DNA from 3 places in the Mesorhizobium sp. J8 genome. Region 1 is predicted to be linked to each of the others. Evidence: riboswitches for the same ligand, from Rfam matches in the RefSeq annotation. Region 1 holds a riboswitch; each other region holds the start of a gene.

Region 1 (4,906 bases):
CTGCTCGTCGCTTTCCGCGAGAGGGCTTGGGGCGCTCTAACCGGCTTCGCGGCATCCTTCATTGCCTATTTCGCCATTTCGCATTGGGCCCAGCATCCCGGCTGGTGGCCGCATCTTTGGTTCTCCAGCATCGAGCAGCACTACAATATGGACGGGTTCGAGCCGCCGTTCTCGGTGGCGGCGTATCTCAAGGCCTTCGTCGCCTCACTGGTGCGCGCGATCAGCGTCAACAGCTGGGTCGGCGTGTCGGTGCTGGCACTGGCCGGCTGGTTCGGCTTGCACCATGCCGGCTTCCGGCTCGACCGGCGCGGCGGCATCCTGCTGGCGGCGCTGGTGCTCGGGGTGCTGGCGAAATTCGCCGTCTTCCCGATCCACGACACCCGCATCTACTTCCCCAATCTCCTGCCGCCCTTCCTGCTGCTGGCCGCGCCGCTGACGGCGCTGTGGACGGCGGCAAGCCAGGGCGGGCGCCGCGCGGCGCTGCAGGTCATTTCCGGAGACAAGTCATGAGCTCGCTATCCACATTCGCGCGCGTTCTTCTGTCGCTCGGTCTGCCGACCGGCCTGCTCGACCGCGGGCCGGCGCTGCACGGCACGAAGTTCCTGGCCAAGGCGGCGCTCAGAGCACGTTTTGGCGGCCGGCCGTTCCAGATGGTCAATGTCGGCGCCTGCGACGGCGCGCTGTTCGACGACGTGACGCCCTGGCTGCACCGCATTGCGGGCGCGCGCGCCGTGCTGGTCGAGCCGATCCCCTACAATCAGAAGCGGCTGCGCGCCAATTACCCGGATACGACGCGCTTCGTCATCGAGCCGGTGGCGGTGACCAGGACCAAGGGCACGATCACGGTCCACACCTTCGATGCCGCGGCGCTCGAAGCCGGCACACTGCCGATCGAGTTCATCGGCTGCTCATCGGTCACCGAAACCAATCTGATGTCGGGGAAGAACGCCTGGGGCGAGGCCGATGCCAACTTCAACAAGTTCGCGCCGCATCTGAAGGACATCGAAGTGCCGTCGGAGACCTTGCAGGCGCTGCTCGACCGCAACGGCATTGCCCATATCGACGCCTTCCTGGTCGACTGCGAGGGCGCCGACTGGATGGTGTTCGAGCAGCTCGACCTCAAGCGCTACCGCCCCGGCATGATCAAGATCGAGGTCGGCGCGCTGCCGGCCGCCGAGATCGGCCAGGTCGTGGTGAAGCTCAAGACCGCCGGCTACCAGGTAGGCTTCCAGGCCGAGGACATCTGGGCTTTCACCTAGAGCGTTTCATAGCTTGATTGAATCGTAGGGGATTCCCGCTCGGCCTGATTTGTGATTCAAGATGCTGGCTGGATAGGAGGCCAGCATCTGATGGTTCGACCTCTTTCCGATGATTTACGCGAGCGGGTTGTTGCGGCGGTTTTGAGTGGCGAGAGCCGCCGGTCGGCCGCCAAGCGGTTCGGTATCGCAAATTCGACAGCCGTGAAATTGTTGCAGCGTCATCAGGCAACCGGCTCGGTGGCGCCGGGCAAGATGGGTGGCCACCGTAAGCGGGTTCTGGAACCGCATCGAGCCTTCATCGTGGAGCGGATCAACCAGACCTCTGATCTGTCGCTACATCGGCTGAAGGACGAGTTGGCCGCGCGCGGGGTCAAGGTCTCGCACAATGCGGTGTGGCAGTTCCTGCGCCGCGAAGGGCTAAGCTTCAAAAAAAACGCTGTTCGCCCTTGAGCAGGCACGTGCCGATATTGCCCGTCGGCGCCAGCGATGGCGATCCTGGCAGGCCGGCCTCGATCCCCAATGCCTGGTCTTCATCGATGAGACCTGGATCAAGACCAACATGGCTCCCCTGCGCGGCTGGGGGCCGAAGGGCAAGCGGCTGCGCGGCCTGGCTCCACATGGTCATTGGCGCACGCTGACTTTCCTCGGCGCGCTGCGCTGTGATCGGCTCGCGGCACCTTGCGTCTTCGACGGACCGATCAACGGCCAATGCTTCCGCGCCTATGTCGAGCAGCAGCTCATCACCGTGCTGAAGCCCGGCGACATCGTCATCATGGACAACCTGGGCAGCCATAAGTCGGCGGCCATCAGGCAGATGATCAAAGCCGCTGGCGCCAGGCTCTGGTACCTGCCGCCCTACTCACCGGACCTCAATCCGATCGAGCAGGCCTTCGCCAAGATCAAGCACTGGATGCGCCAGGCGCAGAAACGCACCGTCGAGGACACTTGGCGACACATCGGCCACCTCGTCGAAGCCATCGAGGCAGCCGAATGCAAGAACTACTTCGAAAACGCCGGATACGCTTCCGTCAAAACATGAAAGACTCTAGCGTCCATCGCCAACCGGTCGCCACGGCGGCAACCGAACCCGATCTGCCATCCGGGGCCGAACGTGCTTGACAAGACGGCGCCGGCCCGTTCAACCTAAGCCATTCACCAGGGGAGTCCCGGCAAGGGGCTGAGATACTGCTGGCTTTCGCGGCGCAGTGACCCGTTGAACCTGATCCAGTTCATACTGGCGTAGGGACGGTGCAAGCGCTTTGCGGGAGTTCATGCCCGAAGACCTGTTCAAGCAGGTGACCGAAGCGTCTTTTCATCCTTCCGGCACAGAACTGGGTCTCCAATGCAACGAGCAAAGGAGCCTCAAATGAATGCCTTGACCCCAACCGTGTCGACCGGGCCGCTGCCCGCTTCGCGCAAGATCCACAAATCCGGCATCCTCCATCCGCAGATCAGGGTGCCCATGCGCGAGATTTCGGTGCACCCGACCGCCGGCGAGCCCCCGGTGACAGTCTACGATCCGTCGGGCCCCTATACCGACCCCGCGATCGAAACGGATATCGAGAAGGGTCTGGCCCGCCTTCGTCAGGACTGGATCGCCGCACGCGGCGATATCGAAGCCTATGACGGCCGCCACATCAGGCCCGAGGACAACGGATTTGCGACAGGCGAACGGCTGACGCCTGAATTTCCTGTGCGCAACCGTCCGGCGCGGGCGAAAGCCGGCAAGGCGGTGACGCAGCTTGCCTATGCGCGCGCCGGGATCATCACGCCCGAGATGGAATTCGTGGCCATCCGCGAGAATCTTGGCCGCGAGATGCTGCGGAGCAGGTTGCAACAGGATGGGGAAGCGTTCGGCGCGTCGATACCGGACTTCGTCACGCCGGAATTCGTGCGCGACGAGGTGGCGCGCGGCCGCGCGATCATTCCCGCCAACATCAACCATCCAGAGAGCGAGCCGATGATCATCGGCCGCAATTTCCTGGTGAAGATCAATGCCAATATCGGCAATTCCGCCGTCACCTCCTCGATGGCCGAAGAGGTCGAAAAGATGGTCTGGGCGATTCGCTGGGGCGCGGACACGGTCATGGACCTGTCGACCGGCCGCAATATCCACAACATCCGCGAATGGATCGTGCGCAATGCGCCGGTGCCGATCGGCACGGTGCCGCTCTATCAGGCGCTGGAGAAAGTGGGCGGCGTTGCCGAGGACCTGAGTTGGGAGGTCTATCGCGACACGCTGATCGAACAGGCCGAGCAGGGCGTCGACTATTTCACCATCCACGCCGGCGTGCGGCTGCACTACATCCCGCTCACCGTCGACCGGGTCACCGGCATCGTGTCACGCGGCGGCTCGATCATGGCCAAGTGGTGCCTGCATCACCACAAGGAGAGTTTCCTCTACGAGCATTTCGAGGAAATCTGCGACATCGCCCGGGCTTATGACGTCTCCTTCTCACTCGGCGACGGTCTTCGCCCCGGCTCGATCGCCGATGCCAACGACAAAGCACAGTTCGCCGAGCTGGAGACGCTTGGCGAACTGACCAAGATCGCCTGGGCAAAGGACTGCCAGGTGATGATCGAAGGCCCGGGCCATGTCCCCATGCACAAGATCAAGCAGAACATGGACAAGCAGCTTGCCGTCTGCGGCGAGGCGCCTTTCTACACGCTTGGGCCGCTGACCACGGACATCGCGCCCGGCTACGACCACATCACCTCCGGCATCGGCGCCGCCATGATCGGCTGGTTCGGCACAGCCATGCTCTGCTATGTGACGCCGAAGGAACATCTCGGCCTGCCGGATCGCAATGACGTCAAGACCGGGGTGATCACTTACAGAATAGCGGCGCATGCAGCCGATCTCGCCAAAGGGCACCCGGCGGCGAAGATCCGCGACGACGCGCTGTCGCGGGCGCGGTTCGAGTTCCGATGGGAAGACCAGTTCAACCTGTCGCTCGATCCCGAGACGGCGCGCTTGTTCCACGACGAGACGTTGCCCAAGGAGGCGCATAAAGTCGCGCATTTCTGCTCGATGTGCGGACCGAAATTCTGCTCCATGCGCATCTCCCACGACATTCGCGCGGAAGCGCAAAAGGAGGGGATGGCGGCGATGGCTGAGAAATACCGCGCAGGCGGCGATCTCTATATGCCGGTCGAAGCGCCGGAGGAACGGGCTTCGGCGCGGGACGATCGGGAGTCGCGCTGAGCCATGCGCCGTGTCCTTGTCAAAGGCGCCGGTGTGGCAGGCCTCACCGTCGCCCATGAATTGGCCGCGCGGGCTGCGTCGGTCACGGTTGTTGAAATCAGGGGCCAGATAGGCGGCAAGGCCTCCTGGCTTGCCGGCGGTATGCTGGCCCCCTGGTGCGAACGCGAAAGCGCGGAAGAGGCGGTTGTCACGCTCGGCAGAACCTCCGCTGAGTGGTGGGATACCACAGTGCCCGGGCTCGTGACGAAGGCCGGCACCCTCGTCGTCGCCCATGCGCGCGATGCCTCCGAGCTTGCCCGTTTTGCGGCTCGCACGCGCAATTGCGAGTCCGTCGGCGAAGAGGCGCTTGCGGCCCTTGAGCCCGATCTTGCCGGTCGCTTCCGCCAGGGGTTGTTCTTTGCCGGGGAAGCCCATCTCGATCCGCGCCGGGTTCTGGAAGCGT
Region 2 (4,906 bases), 2.5 Mb from region 1:
CCGCAAGCCGGTTGGGCCGCATGGCGACTGCCGCCCTCGCGGTCTCGACGCAGGATTGCACCGTTTGATGCGGGAGACTGAACATAAGGTCGAAGTTAATGCGGCTTACTCCGTGCCGGCGCAGCATTTCGACGGCAGCCGCCGTCTGCTCCACGCTCTGGACCCGGTTGATCGCCTTTTGAACGATGGGATCGAAGGTCTGGACGCCGAGGCTCGCGCGAGTCACGCCAGCTTCTCCTAAAGCTTCGGCCATCTCCCCCGTGAATGTGCGTGGATCGATCTCGACGGCGATCGTAGCTGTCTTATCGAGAGCGAAGCGGCGTCGCAGGAATTTCATCAAAGCGAGGAACTCGGCTGACCCAATGAGTGTCGGCGTTCCGCCGCCGAAATGCACGTCTTTCACGGGTAGCGCCTGTGGCGCCTGCTCCGAGACCAAACGGATCTCCTCACGCAGCATCGCCAGATAATTGAGGATCGGCGCATTATGGCGGGCGATGGCGGTAGGGAAGCCACAATACCAGCACCTGGATCGGCAGAACGGAACGTGGAGATAGAGTGACACCGGATCGTCAGCCGGCAGTTTCCTGAGCCATTCCTTATAAGCCTCGGCGCCGACCGCCTCAGAGAAGTCCGGAACTGTCGGATAGATGGTGTACCAAGGCAGGCGGGCCTGGCGATATCTTGTCAGTGTTGAGGTCTGCAACAGTTACCGTCCTATGCTGATAACTGCCATCCTTACCGCTGCGCGTTCCTCCGTCCTTGCGCTATGTCAGTCCGTTCGACGATGTTACGCCAACCGCCGCTTATTCGTCGGCAACTTCGGCGCCTTTGAGGACCACCACGGACGAACGACACGTCGATTGCAGGGTCGACCCCGCTGATAGCTGAGCCATTCGATTTGCCGGAACCGGTTCCTGGATAGTCCATCGAGCAAAACCACCGGTGGTTAAAGGCTCGGATGCAGCTATTGCTCGCTTTCACGTCGTCGGTTGCTTCAAGGCGGGTCCGACATCGAAATGGTTCACGTGATGCGCGAGGGTCGGCGTGGGTTGCTTTCATCCCTAATTCTTCGATCGCCGAGCAGTTCGAAATCCCCGCAGTTGCTTGATCCGACACCGTCGCTGCCGATCTCGTCGTTCCCCATCGAAAGATTGCAACGGAAGCTGACCAGCTTCGCCTCGCCGACGGTGGTCTCCGGCCTAACGATGACGCTCGCCGCCCGGGCCAAGCTGCAAGGATAGCATGCCCGGTCTCGCTCGTGACTATTATGTCGGCGTCGTGCGCACCCGGCCCGATATACCGAGCGGTGCGGCCGCATGGTCTCTCGATGTCGAGGCGCTCAGCAAACAAATGCTGTCGCCATTGAACGAAACCTGTCGCGTATCGAACACACGAACCATATCGAAAACATTTCCTTTTCTTGCTCGGCTCGATCTCCAGGGCAAACAGGAAGGGAGCGCAAACCAAGGTCCGCCAGCACATTGAGCGTCAAATCGCAGCTGCGTCGCCTAGATGGCACGTCATTTGCGCAGTCAGCTCTGGAAGCCGTTGTGAGGTTGCCCACAACTGGCGGAAATGACTGTGGCGATTGGCTCTGAAATGCTGAATTTCTCATGCGGTATTGCAGAAAGTAACATAGGCACAGCGGCTTATTATTTCAGAATATGACTTAGTCACCATCGCCTTTGTTCTTGGACCATCTCGTGCCGGGCTCGTCAGACCGGAAGAGGCGCAGCGCCGTGCTCGTCGTTGTTAGTCCGGGGGGGCCAGGTTCGCTTTTGGCGTCCTGCCATTTTTTTGCCTTTGAACGGAGATCAAGAATGAACACAATGGGCCTTCTTCTCGGCTCAGCTGCGACCCTGCTCGCAGTTTCCGACGCCCGCGCCGTCGACGCGATCATCGTCGCCGAGCCAGACGCGGGAGAATACGTCAAGATCTGCGACGTCTATGGCGCAGGCTATTTTTATATCCCAGGCACCGAAACATGCCTGCGCGTCGGCGGTTACATCCGCTACGACATCGGCTTAGGTGACGTCGGCTCTTTGGAAGGCGCAAAGGCAACCGACCACGACGACGGCAGCACCAACGCTACTTGGCAAAAGAATGCCCGCTTCGCGCTGAAGACCTGGACCAATCAGGAAACCGAGCTCGGCACGTTGAAGACCTATACCGAGACGCATATGGACTTTGGAAACCGCAATGCTTATCCGGGTCCGGACAGTCAAAACTATGCCATCAACAAAGACCTCAGCTTGACATTCGCCTGGATTCAGCTTGGTGACTTCCGAGTTGGCAAGGACTGGTCGGCATTCGATATGTTTATCGGCTATCCTGGCAACGTGCTCAATCAGCTGCTCGTTCCCTATGGTGAGTTCGAAACCAACGTCGTCCAGTACTACTTCGATGCCGCTAACGGATTTTCAGCCGTGGTCTCGCTTGAAGAAGGCAAAGGCGCGGCCGGCACAATCGACAGCTACGTTCCACACGTAGTCGGCGGTGTGAAATACACACAACACTGGGGCGCGATCACCGGGGTTGTTGCTTATGATAGCAATTACAAAGCGGTAGCCAGTAAGGTCCGCGTCGACCTTAATGTCACCGACGATCTGTCCCTATTCGGAATGTTGGGTTTCGGCTCCATTGGCAAGCTCAATGATGATTCCGCTAACGCAATCGACGCTCATGGTCGCGGCTTCTATAAAATTTGGGGCGGCAACTGGGCTTTCTGGGCTGGCGCCACTTACAAGTTCAACGAGACGACTTCGTTCAATCTTCAGGTCTCGGGTGATCAGCTCAAGAACTATGGCGTCGCTATGAATGTCGCCTATACGCTCGTTCCAGATTTCACGGTTACAGCCGAAGTCGACTATGACCGCTGCGGCGACTTCGGCGTCGGCATGGCGGACCCTTCCAAGGTTAACTGGACTAAGGCGGACAAAAAGAACAGCGTCGGCGGCATACTGCGTTTCCAACGCTCGTTCTAGCGGATGAAAAAAGTTGCATCTCAGCGGCCCGATTGTGCGAAACCGAGGCCATGAGCGACTGCCCACACAAAGCACCGCCTTCGTAGCGCCAGATCCTTGAGCCGATAGCCGTTCATCCCGCCGGTCCGGGCTGGTCGCGAAGAGACTGGTGGTCGGGGTGAGGATTTCCGCATCGCGCAGCGCAGGTCGTTCGCGCCGATAAGCGGGGCCATTATATAACATGCGGTGCCCGCCGCATTTGTATCTGAAGTGGTTTTCTTGAATCGATAGCGGAATGCTTTGCGATCGACATTCCAGCGTGCTTGAGTATCCGATTTCGGAAGCGTGTCCGGCCAGAATCAATTTTCAGGCAGCAGGACCATTTTTCATACTTTTTGGTCGGCCGAATGCGGCGCAGCCCACCGATGTGATGTGAAAACCTTTGGTGCCGATTGACGGGGTGATCATCATGCGATCGAGCTTCTTTCCGACGGTCTGGCAATTTCGTTATCCCTGCGGTTTGTGCCGGGAGTGATTTGTCGCCGTCACTTGGGCGCGTTTTTCCACTGACGTTTAAATCGATCGCGCCGGTCGCCGCCGGCATATGCGCTTGACAACAGGAGGACAGCCCGTTCAACTTGAAGCATTCACCAGGGGAGTCCCGGCAAGGGGCTGAGATACTGCTGGCTTTCGCGGCGCAGTGACCCGTTGAACCTGATCCAGTTCATACTGGCGTAGGGACGGTGCAAGCGCTTTGCGGGACTACATGCCCGAAGACCTGTGTCGAGCAGGCAGACCAAAGCGTCCTACATCCTTCCGGCACAGAACTGGGTCTCCAATGCAGCTGAGCAAAGGAGCCTCAAATGAATGCCTTGACCCCCACCGTTTCGACGGGATCGCTGCCCGCCTCGCGGAAGATCCACAAGACCGGCACTATCCATCCGCAGATCAGGGTGCCGATGCGCGAGATCAGCGTGCACCCGACAGCCGGCGAGCCGCCGGTGACGGTCTATGACCCGTCGGGCCCGTACACCGATCCCGCGATCGAAACGAACATTGAAAAGGGACTTGCCCGGCTTCGCCGGGACTGGACCGCCGCGCGCGGCGATATCGAAGCCTATGACGGCCGCCACGTCAGGCCGGAGGACAACGGATTTGCGACAGGCGAACGGCTGACGCCGGAATTTCCTGTCCGCAACCGTCCGCTGCGGGCCAAGGCCGGCAAGGCGGTGACGCAGCTTGCCTATGCGCGCGCCGGGATCATCACGCCCGAGATGGAATTCGTCGCCATCCGCGAAAACCTCGGCCGCGAGATCTTGCGCGGCAGGCTGCAACAGGACGGCGAGGCGTTCGGCGCATCGATCCCGGATTTCGTCACGCCGGAATTCGTGCGCGACGAGGTGGCGCGGGGCCGCGCGATCATCCCCGCCAACATCAATCATCCCGAGAGCGAGCCGATGATCATCGGCCGCAATTTCCTGGTGAAGATCAACGCCAATATCGGCAACTCCGCCGTCACCTCGTCGATGGCCGAAGAGGTCGAAAAGATGGTCTGGGCGATCCGCTGGGGCGCCGATACGGTCATGGACCTGTCGACCGGCCGCAACATCCACAACATCCGCGAATGGATCGTGCGCAATTCCCCGGTGCCGATCGGCACCGTGCCGCTCTACCAGGCGCTGGAGAAGGTCGGAGGCATCGCCGAGGACCTCAGCTGGGAGGTTTACCGCGACACGCTGATCGAGCAGGCCGAGCAGGGCGTGGACTATTTCACCATCCATGCCGGCGTGCGGCTGCACTACATCCCGCTGACCGTTGACCGGGTCACGGGCATCGTCTCGCGCGGCGGGTCGATCATGGCCAAATGGTGCCTGCACCATCACCGGGAGAGCTTCCTTTACGAGCATTTCGAGGAAATCTGCGACATCGCCAGAGCCTATGAC
Region 3 (4,906 bases), 2.0 Mb from region 1:
GCCGCGATCAACGCCAGCGACAAGATCACGCTGAGCAGCGCCGCAAGCAAGCCGAGGCCCGCGCTGGTGAGGGTCGCGCGGCGCACCGCTTCCTCGCCCGCCAATCGGCCGAGATCGGCCCCGAGGCCTGAGAACACCGTCGCCGCCATCGGTCCGGCGACGAACAGCAGGGCCAGCATGATTAGGCTGGCATTCAGCATGCTCTCCATGCGGCTCACCGAAAGGTAGCGGCGCGGCGCCACCGGTAGATTGGCGTCGCCGACCGTGTTGGCGCCGAGCCGCGTGAGGGCGACGACCACGATGAAGGTCAGCGCGATCTGCATCAGCGTCAGCACCACGGCGCGCGCGGGATCGAAATCGAAGCGCAACGCCTGGTAGATGGCGACCTCCAGCGTCGTCGCGGCCGGACCGCCGCCCAGCGTCAGCACGATGGTGAAGGAGGTGACGCAGAGCATGAAGACCAGTCCGGCGACGCCCGGCAAAGCTGCGCGCAGCGCCGGCCATTCGATCAGCCGGAAGGCCGGCCGGGCGCCCATGCCGAGTTGGCTCGCCAGCCGCCACCGGTCGGCGGGAATCGTGCCCAACGCCTCCAGGTACAGGCGCGTCGCCAGAGGCAGGTTGAAGAAGACATGCGCGATCAGGATGCCGGAGAGGCCGTATATGCCCGGCCACCCTCCGCCGCCAAGCCCGGCGAAGATGCCGGCAAAAAATCCGGCGCGGCCGTAGAGCGCCAAGATGCCGAGCGCGGCGACGATCGCCGGCAGAGCCAGCGGCACGGTGAAAAGTTGCAGGATCAGTCGGCGGCCGGGAAAGGCTGGATGCCGGGACAGGGCGCGCGCCACGAGCAGCGCCGGCGCGACCGACAACAGCGTCGACAGCAGCGCCTGCCAAAGTGTGAAGCGGGCGACGCGCAGCAGGTAGCCGTCGAAGGCGGCGGCGCCGGAGAGATCCCGCGCGCCCTCGAGGATGAGGCCGGCGAAGGCGCCGCCGATGAGCAGCGTTATGGCCGCAAGCGCGATGAGGCCGGCGGTGACGCGGGAGTCACGCGCAGGGTGCACGCTGCACCATTTGGGTTCGAGTTAACGCATGCCGCGTTCCTTCGCGCCCCCCTCTGTCTTGCCGCACATCTCCCCCTCCAGGGGGGAGATTGGCAGTTTTGACGCCCCGCTCTTTCCTACGTCGGCGGCTAGCGAAATCGCCGATGAAAGCCAATCTCCCCCCTTGTGGGGGCAATGTCCGGCAGGACAGAGGGGGGCGCCGTAAAGCGGTCATCTCACGCGATTGGCCTCAAAGCCTACTTGCTCATCACCGCCAGCCACTCATCCACCCAGGCCTTGCGGTTGGCCGCCACTTCTTCCGGGCTGAACAGCAGGGTCTTGGTCGGCTTCACCAGTCTGTCGAAGGCCGGATTGAGCGGCTTGTCGGTCTTGCCGACCGGGAACATCCAGTTGGTCTCCGGAATGACGTCCTGGAACTTCGGCCCGGTCATGAAGGCGATGAATTTCTGCGCCAGCGGATTCTTCGCGCCGGCCGTCGTGATACCGGCCACCTCGATCTGCAGGTATTCGCCTTCCTCGAACGATGCCGCCTGATAGCGCTCGGTGTTCTCGGCCACCATGTGGTAGGCCGGCGAGGTGGTGTAGGAGAGCACCATCGGCGCCTCGCCCTTGGTGAACAGCCCATAGGCCTCGCTCCAGCCCGGCGTCACCGTCAGCACTTTGGTCTTGAGCTTGGCCCAGGCCTCCGGCGCCTTGTCGCCATAGACCGATTTCACCCACAAGAGCAGCCCAAGGCCGGGCGTCGAGGTGCGCGGATCCTGGATGACGATCTTGTCCGTGCCGGCGCCTTCGACCAGTTCCTTCAGGCTCTTCGGCGGAACTTTGAGCTTCTCAGTGTCATAGACGACGGCGAAATAGCCATAGTCGAAGGGCACGAAAGTGTCGTCGCTCCAGCCGCCGGGCACGTTGATGCCCGACACCTCGCCATGCGGCGCGAACAGGCCGCTCGCCTTGGCATCCGCCGTCAGATTGGTGTCGAGGCCGAGCACGATATCGGCCTTGGTGCCGGCGCCTTCCAGCTTGACGCGGTTGAGCAGCGCCACGCCGTCGGCCACCGAGACGAATTCGAGGTCGCAGCCGCATTCGGCTTCGAACTCCTTCTTGACGGCCGGACCGGGACCCCAGTCGGCGGTGAAGCTCTCATAGGTGTAGACGGTGAGCTTGTCCTTGGCCTCGGCGGGCGCGACGCCGGCCAGAAGCGAAACAAGACCGGTTGCGAGAATGAGATTGCACAGCACTGCGCGCATCGGCGCCTCCTTCGTTCGAGTGACAAGGAATTGAGGCGCCGGATGTCCGAGACGTCTAATCCCTCCGCCGGTACAAACCGGATCAGGTTCAGCGGGTTGGCTTGACTGCCTCTCAGCCGGATCACGTCCGGCACCCCGTTAGAGCGTTTCGAGAGATACGGCGGGCGGCAGCGGCGCGCAAGCGGAAGTTTGCCGGGGGCAGCTAATGTTCCTGGGCAAGACTCGCACCCGAAGCGCGGCCCATCCGGCTTCCGTTTCGCTTGGAGGGCTGGTAAGGGCGACGGCCATGGGCACATTCACCATCCTGCTTGGCGGCGAGCTTTTCCGTACGCCCCGGCTCGAACGCCAGATCGCCGGCTCGCGCGTCATTGCCGCCGACGCCGGCATCGGCCATGCCCGCATGCTTGGGCTCGTTCCCGAACTCTGGGTCGGCGATTTCGACTCCGTGCCGCCCAACCTGCCCGATGAACTGGCCGCCGTTCCGCGAAAAGTCTTTCCGGCCGAGAAGGACATGACCGACGGCGAGCTTGCCATAGCGGAAGCGCTCAAGCGCGGCGCCACGAACCTCGTGCTGGCCGGCGCCTTCGGCGGCAAACGCGCCGACCATGCCTTTCTGCATCTTGCGCTGGCTGTGCGTCTGGCTGAGACCGGCACCAAGGTCTTGCTGACCAGCGGCGCGCAGGAAGGCGCCCCCATCCTGTCAGGGAAAGCAGCCGGTTTCGACTATGCCGATGGTACTTTGTTCTCCGTGCTCGGTTTCTCCGATCTCTCTGGCCTGACGGTGACCGGTGCCAAATGGCCGCTCGACAGCGTCGAGGTGGCGTTCGGCTCCTCGCTCACTATATCAAACGAGGTCAAAGGGCGGCTCGGCATCGCGCTGGAGCGCGGCCGGGCGCTGCTTCTGGCCCACCCCTATCCTCTTCCAGAAAGCTGACATGGCGCCGCCACTCCTCAATCTCGACGGCATTAAACTGACCTTCGGCGGCACCCCGCTGCTCGACGGCGCGGCGCTCAGCGCATCCGCCGGCGAGAAGATCGCTTTGGTCGGCCGCAACGGCTCGGGCAAGTCGACACTGCTCAAAATCGCCGCCGGCATGATCGAGCCGCAAGATGGCGAGGTTTTCCGCCAGCCTTCGGCCACGGTCCGCTACCTGCCGCAGATGCCGGACATGGAAGGCTTCGCTACGGTGCGCGCCTATGTCGAAGCCGGCCTCGGTCCGGCCGACGATCCGCATCGCGCCACCTATCTGATGGAACATCTCGGCCTTACCGGCGAGGAGCGTCCGAACGACCTGTCCGGCGGCGAGGCACGGCGCGCCGCACTTGCCCGCGTCATGGCGCCCGAGCCGGACATTCTGTTGCTCGACGAGCCGACCAACCATCTCGATCTTTCCGTGATCGAATGGCTGGAAGAGGAGCTTGCCCGCACCTCTTCCGCCGTTATCCTCATCTCGCACGACCGCCGCTTTCTCGAACGTGTCACCCGCGCCACCGTCTGGCTCGATCGCGGCCAGACGCGGCGGCTGGACAAGGGCTTCGCGCATTTCGAGGAGTGGCGCGACCAGGTGCTGGAAGAAGAAGAGCGCGAGCAGCACAAGCTCGGCCGCCAGATCGTGCGCGAGGAGCATTGGCTGCGCTACGGCGTGACCGCCAGGCGCAAGCGCAACATGCGCCGCCTCGGCGAATTGCAGACCATGCGCCAGCGCTTCCGCAGCCATCGCGGCGCCGAAGGCACCGCCACCATGGTGGCAAGCGACGCTGCCGAATCCGGCAAGCTGGTGATTGAGGCCAAGGGTATCGACAAGAGTTTTGGCGACTTGGCCGTGGTGAAGGGTTTCTCGACCCGCATCCAGCGCGGCGACCGCGTCGGCCTGGTCGGCCCGAACGGCGCCGGCAAGACGACGCTGCTGAAGATGCTGACCGGCGAACTCGCACCGGACGCCGGCAGCGTGCGGCTCGGCGTCAACCTGGAGATCGCGACGCTCGACCAGAAGCGCGAGGCCGTCGACCCGCAGGAGACGCTGGCGCATTACCTGACCGACGGGCGCGGCGAGAACCTGCTCGTCAACGGCGAGCAGCGCCACGTCGTCTCCTACATGAAGGATTTCCTGTTCAAGCCGGAGCAGGCGCGCACGCCGGTGCGCGAGCTTTCGGGCGGCGAGCGCGCGCGGCTGCTGCTCGCCCGCGTGCTGGCTCGGCCGGCGAACCTTCTGGTGCTCGACGAGCCGACCAACGATCTCGACATGGAGACCCTGGAGCTTTTGCAGGAACTGGTCGCGGGCTTTGCCGGAACGGTGATCCTGGTCAGCCACGATCGCGACTTCCTCGACCGCACCGTCACCAGCGTGATCGCGCCGGAGGGCAACGGCCGCTGGATCGAATATGCCGGCGGCTATTCAGACATGCTGGAGCAGCGCGGCGGCTCGAAGCTGGCAGACCGCAAGGCAAGGTCGAAGGCCGAGGCGACCGAAACTTCGCCGAAAGCCGACCAGACAGTGCAAAAGGGCCCGGCAAGAAAGCTCTCGTTCAAGCAGAAATTCGCGCTGGACTCCCTGCCGAAGAAGATCGAAGCAGTGACGGCCTCGATCTCGCGGCTGGAAA

What was found. Region 1 has a riboswitch for thiamine pyrophosphate ahead of thiC (phosphomethylpyrimidine synthase ThiC). Riboswitches for the same ligand answer to the same signal wherever they lie in the genome.
Region 2: it holds a riboswitch for thiamine pyrophosphate, as region 1 does, so the genes downstream of both, thiC (phosphomethylpyrimidine synthase ThiC) here and thiC (phosphomethylpyrimidine synthase ThiC) in region 1, are expected to answer to the same signal.
Region 3: it holds a riboswitch for thiamine pyrophosphate, as region 1 does, so the genes downstream of both, thiB (thiamine ABC transporter substrate binding subunit) here and thiC (phosphomethylpyrimidine synthase ThiC) in region 1, are expected to answer to the same signal.

Annotation. Positions count from the first base shown of each region.
Region 1 covers NZ_AP024109.1:4,235,078-4,239,983, reverse strand. The annotation lists gene MJ8_RS20400 (hypothetical protein) at 1-510, shown strand, start outside; gene MJ8_RS20395 (FkbM family methyltransferase) at 507-1,259, shown strand; one part of gene MJ8_RS20390 (IS630 family transposase) at 1,350-1,685, shown strand; one part of gene MJ8_RS20390 (IS630 family transposase) at 1,687-2,298, shown strand; TPP riboswitch at 2,407-2,523, shown strand; gene thiC (phosphomethylpyrimidine synthase ThiC) at 2,626-4,464, shown strand; gene thiO (glycine oxidase ThiO) at 4,468-4,906, shown strand, end outside.
Region 2 covers NZ_AP024109.1:1,686,098-1,691,003, reverse strand. The annotation lists gene hemN (oxygen-independent coproporphyrinogen III oxidase) at 1-703, opposite strand, end outside; gene MJ8_RS07645 (porin) at 1,821-2,984, shown strand; TPP riboswitch at 3,606-3,722, shown strand; gene thiC (phosphomethylpyrimidine synthase ThiC) at 3,827-4,906, shown strand, end outside.
Region 3 covers NZ_AP024109.1:6,263,819-6,268,724, forward strand. The annotation lists gene thiP (thiamine/thiamine pyrophosphate ABC transporter permease) at 1-1,058, opposite strand, end outside; gene thiB (thiamine ABC transporter substrate binding subunit) at 1,295-2,305, opposite strand; TPP riboswitch at 2,348-2,453, opposite strand; gene MJ8_RS29990 (thiamine diphosphokinase) at 2,592-3,239, shown strand; gene MJ8_RS29995 (ABC-F family ATP-binding cassette domain-containing protein) at 3,241-4,906, shown strand, end outside.